DNA from 2 places in the Streptomyces sp. NPDC028910 genome. Region 1 is predicted to be linked to the other one. Evidence: predicted binding sites of a transcription regulator. Region 1 holds the regulator's gene; the other holds the start of a gene.
The links. Region 1 encodes HrcA, which represses chaperone genes, less so after heat shock. Its sites were predicted from a motif close to TTNGCACTCNGNNNNNCNGAGTGCNAA; they were not measured.
Positions count from the first base shown of each region.

Region 2: a site for HrcA is predicted at 1,043-1,069, ahead of groL (chaperonin GroEL). Genes of this name have one in related genera too.

Region 1 is NZ_JBVHVF010000037.1:2,666-5,116, forward strand. It holds gene ACZ4TV_RS31075 (MBL fold metallo-hydrolase) at 1-590, opposite strand, end outside; gene hrcA (heat-inducible transcriptional repressor HrcA) at 748-1,764, shown strand; gene dnaJ (molecular chaperone DnaJ) at 1,765-2,451, shown strand, end outside.
Region 2 is NZ_JBVHVF010000004.1:109,434-111,884, reverse strand. It holds gene groL (chaperonin GroEL) at 1-914, opposite strand, end outside; gene ACZ4TV_RS07450 (cold-shock protein) at 1,228-1,434, opposite strand; gene ACZ4TV_RS07445 (MoaD/ThiS family protein) at 1,813-2,091, opposite strand; gene thrC (threonine synthase) at 2,129-2,451, opposite strand, start outside.

The DNA.
Region 1 (2,451 bases):
GCGGGCCACTGCCCGGGCACCGCGTCCGGACCCGCCAAGGGCTCGCCCGACTCCTCGACGAGGTCCCCGCAGAAGACCACCTCGCGTTCACCCGGTACGAAGACGGCCAGGTCGTGACCGGTGTGCCCGGGCCCCACATTGGCCAGCAGCACCTGCACCCCGCCCAGCTCCAGCGTCCACTCGCCCGAGACCGGGTGCCTCGGCAGCACCAGCAGGTCCACCGCCTCCACCGCCTCCCCCTCCGCGAGCCCGTGCCGTACCGCGTCCCCGCGCAGCTCCTCGCGGCCCGCGTGGAGCAGCGCGTCCAGTCCGACCGCCCCGAACACCTCGGCCCCGGCGAAGGCGGCCCCGCCCAGGACGTGATCGAAATGGCCGTGCGTGAATGCGATATGGGTCACGCGCCGACCCGTCAGCCGCTCGGCCTCGGCCCGCACCCGCACGCCTTCCCGTACGGACGAACCGGGGTCGATCAGGAGGACGGACTCGTCCCCCACCACCAGCCCCACCGTGCAGTCCCACACCGGCAGCCGTCGCCGGCCGGCCCGTCCGGTCAGCCGTTCCCAGCCCGCCTCTTCCCAACGCACGTCCATGCCGCGACGCTACCCTGGCGGGCCTCCCTTGCCAGGGGCTCACCGCCCGGCCGTACACTGAGCGGGGGATCTCTGGCACTCGAACGTCCAGAGTGCCAAACGAACACGGCAGAACACGGCAGAACACGGCAACGGACCACAGCTGGAGGTGTGCGCGATGCTCAGCGAACGCAGACTCGAAGTGCTGCGCGCCATCGTCCAGGACTACGTCGGGACGGAGGAGCCTGTCGGCTCCAAGGCGCTCACCGAGCGGCACCGGCTCGGCGTCTCGCCCGCCACCGTGCGCAACGACATGGCCGTGCTGGAGGAGGAGGGCTACATCGCCCAGCCCCACACCAGCGCCGGCCGGATCCCCACCGACAAGGGCTACCGCCTCTTCGTCGACAAGCTGGCGGGGGTCAAGCCGCTGTCGTCGCCCGAGCGCCGGGCCATCCAGAACTTCCTCGACGGCGCCGTGGACCTCGACGACGTCGTCGGGCGTACGGTGCGGCTGCTCGCGCAGCTCACCCGGCAGGTCGCGGTCGTCCAGTACCCGAGCCTGACCCGGTCGACCGTCCGGCACGTGGAGCTGCTCTCGCTCGCCCCGGCGCGCCTGATGCTCGTACTGATCACGGACACCGGACGCGTCGAGCAGCGGCTCGTCGACTGCCCGAGCCCCTTCGGCGAGACCTCGCTCGCGGATCTGCGGGCCCGGCTCAACAGCCGGGTCGTCGGCCGGCGCTTCACCGATGTGCCCCCGCTCGTCCAGGACCTCCCCGAATCCTTCGAGGCCGACGACCGCGCCACGGTCTCCACCGTGCTCGCGACGCTCCTCGAAACCCTGGTCGAGGAAGCCGAAGAGCGGCTGATGATCGGCGGTACCGCCAATCTCACCCGCTTCGGACACGATTTTCCCCTGACGATCAGGCCGGTGCTCGAGGCGCTGGAGGAGCAGGTCGTGCTCCTCAAGCTGCTCGGCGAGGCCAACGAGTCGGGAATGGCCGTACGGATCGGGCATGAGAATGCCTACGAGGGACTGAACTCCACGTCCGTCGTCTCGGTCGGTTACGGTTCGGGCGGCGAAACAGTCGCCAAACTCGGCGTGGTCGGACCGACCCGCATGGACTACCCCGGAACGATGGGAGCGGTACGCGCAGTGGCACGTTACGTCGGACAGATCCTGGCGGAGTCGTAAGTGGCCACGGACTACTACGCCGTTCTCGGCGTGCGCCGCGACGCATCGCAGGACGAGATCAAGAAGGCCTTCCGCCGCCTGGCGCGTGAACTCCACCCGGACGTGAATCCGGACCCGAAGACGCAGGAGCGCTTCAAGGAGATCAACGCGGCCTACGAGGTGCTTTCGGACCCGCAGAAGAAGCAGGTCTACGACCTCGGCGGGGACCCGCTGTCCTCCTCGGGGGGCGGCGGCGGAGCGGGCGGATTCGGAGCGGGCGGCTTCGGCAACTTCTCCGACATCATGGACGCCTTCTTCGGCCAGGCCTCGCAGCGCGGCCCGCGCTCGCGGACCCGGCGCGGCCAGGACGCCATGATCCGCCTCGACCTGGAGCTGGACGAGGCGGCCTTCGGGACCACCAAGGACATCCAGGTCGACACGGCCGTGGTCTGCACCACCTGCTCCGGCGAGGGCGCCGCACCCGGCACCTCGGCGCAGACATGTGACATGTGCCGCGGCCGCGGTGAGGTCTCGCAGGTCACCCGGTCCTTCCTGGGCCAGGTCATGACCTCGCGCCCCTGCCCGCAGTGCCAGGGCTTCGGCACCGTGGTCCCGACCCCGTGCCCCGAGTGCGCGGGCGACGGCCGGGTCCGCTCCCGCCGCAGCCTCACGGTCAAGATCCCGGCCGGTGTCGAGAACGGCACCCGG
Region 2 (2,451 bases), on a different contig from region 1:
AGGCCGACCTCCTCGGAGATGACCGTGCCACCGGTGAGGATGGCGATGTCGCCGAGCATGGCCTTGCGACGGTCGCCGAAGCCCGGGGCCTTGACGGCGACGGACTTGAAGGTGCCGCGGATCTTGTTGACGACCAGGGTCGACAGGGCCTCGCCCTCGACGTCCTCGGCGATGATCAGCAGCGGCTTGCCGGACTGCATGACCTTCTCCAGGAGCGGCAGCAGGTCCTTGACCGAGCCGATCTTGGAGTTGACGATCAGGATGTACGGGTCGTCGAGCGACGCCTCCATACGCTCCATGTCGGTGGCGAAGTACGCCGAGATGTAGCCCTTGTCGAAGCGCATGCCCTCGGTGAGCTCAAGCTCCAGACCGAAGGTCTGGGACTCCTCGACGGTGATGACGCCTTCCTTGCCGACCTTGTCCATGGCCTCGGCGATGAGCTCGCCGATCTGGGTGTCAGCGGCGGAGATGGAGGCCGTGGAAGCGATCTGCTCCTTGGTCTCGACATCCTTCGCCTGCTCCAGCAGGGCGCCGGAGACGGCCTCGACGGCCTTCTCGATGCCACGCTTGAGGGCCATCGGGTTGGCGCCGGCGGCCACGTTGCGCAGGCCCTCGCGGACGAGAGCCTGGGCCAGCACGGTGGCGGTGGTCGTACCGTCGCCCGCGACGTCGTCCGTCTTCTTGGCGACTTCCTTGACCAGCTCGGCGCCGATCTTCTCGTACGGGTCCTCGAGCTCGATCTCCTTGGCGATGGAGACACCATCGTTGGTGATCGTGGGGGCGCCCCACTTCTTCTCAAGGACGACGTTGCGACCCTTGGGGCCAAGGGTGACCTTGACGGCGTCGGCGAGCTGGTTCATCCCACGCTCGAGACCGCGCCGGGCCTCCTCGTCGAACGCAATGATCTTGGCCATCTGAAGTGGTCCTCCCGGACAGGGGTGGATTGCTCCGGACCGCGCCCGCGCCCGCGACGGACGGCCTGCGTGCCCGGCGGTTCCTTCCCGCCGGACCCTGCGGGCCTCACCGGCCCGGTCCTCGTTTTTAAGCACTCTCACCGGGAGAGTGCTAACGCCAATGATTAGCACTCGACCCCTCCGAGTGCAAGCGGCTCGGGGCAACGGCCCGGCTGGACTGGGCAGACGTACGAGGGGCCCCCATCCCGTGTCCAGGATGTGGGCCCCTCGTAGGTCAATGAACACTGTGCGTCGGTGGTCGATCGCTCCAGGACTAGCCGAGCGCGAGCTTGACCATGTCCGCCTGCGGACCCTTCTGGCCCTGCGAGATCTCGAACTCGACCCGCTGACCCTCTTCAAGGGTGCGGTACCCGTCCATCTGGATGGCGCTGTAGTGGACGAACACATCCGCACCACCGTCGACCGCGATGAAGCCGTAGCCCTTCTCCGCGTTGAACCACTTGACGGTGCCCTGAGCCATGCCTAACTCCCCTATTACTGGCCCTTGCGCAGGAACGCACTTCGCGCTCCCGGGTCAGAACTTGCGCCGGAACGCGTCGACCGAGGCTGAATGTATCTGCGCGGGTGCTGTCTGCAACAGGTCAATCCGACGAGAATTCAGGACACCGAGAAACATTGAAATAGAGTGAAAATTTGGAATATTCCCGGGCAACTCGGGCCTGACATATCTCGCCAAAGCCCCATACCGCGCTTGCACATTGGCCCGATGTCGACCCTCACGCGGCCCGTTCATATGCGGCGGGCAAGAACAGCGGAGGGGACTTCCCCAACTGTACCGTGCCCAATCAAGCAGAATTGCCCCCTCCGCTTTTAGCGGAGGGGGCAATTTCGGTTTTACTCAGCAGCCGCCCGCGACTGCCGGGATGATCGAGACGCCGGCGCCGGCCGGCGTCGCCGCCTGCAGCCCGCCCTCGAAGCGCACGTCGTCGTCGTTGACGTACACGTTCACGAAGCGGCGCAGCTTGCCCTGGTCGTCCAGGACGCGCGCGGCGATGCCCGGGTGGTTCTTCTCCAGGGACTCGATGACCTCGGCGAGGGTCGCGCCCTCGGCCGGGACCTCGGCCTGACCGCCGGTGTAGGTGCGCAGGATGGTGGGGATGCGGACGTTGACGCTCATGGCGCTACTGCCTTTCCGGTAGAGCAGGAGGAGATGGTCAGGCCAGGCCGGCGGCGCGGAACGCGTCCAGGCTCGGGCGGATGGTGGCGGTCTGGCCGCTGTCCGCGGCCACCGCCTCCAGGGTCTTGAGGCCGTCACCGGTGTTGAGGATGACGGTGGTCAGCGTCGGGTCGAGCTGCCCGTTCTCGATGAGCTTCTTCGTCACGCCGACGGTCACGCCGCCCGCGGTCTCGGCGAAGATGCCCTCGGTCTGCGCGAGGATCTTGATCGCCTCGACGACCTGCTCGTCGTTGACGTCCTCGACGAAGCCGCCGGTGCGGCGGGCGATGTCCAGGACGTACGGGCCGTCCGCCGGGTTGC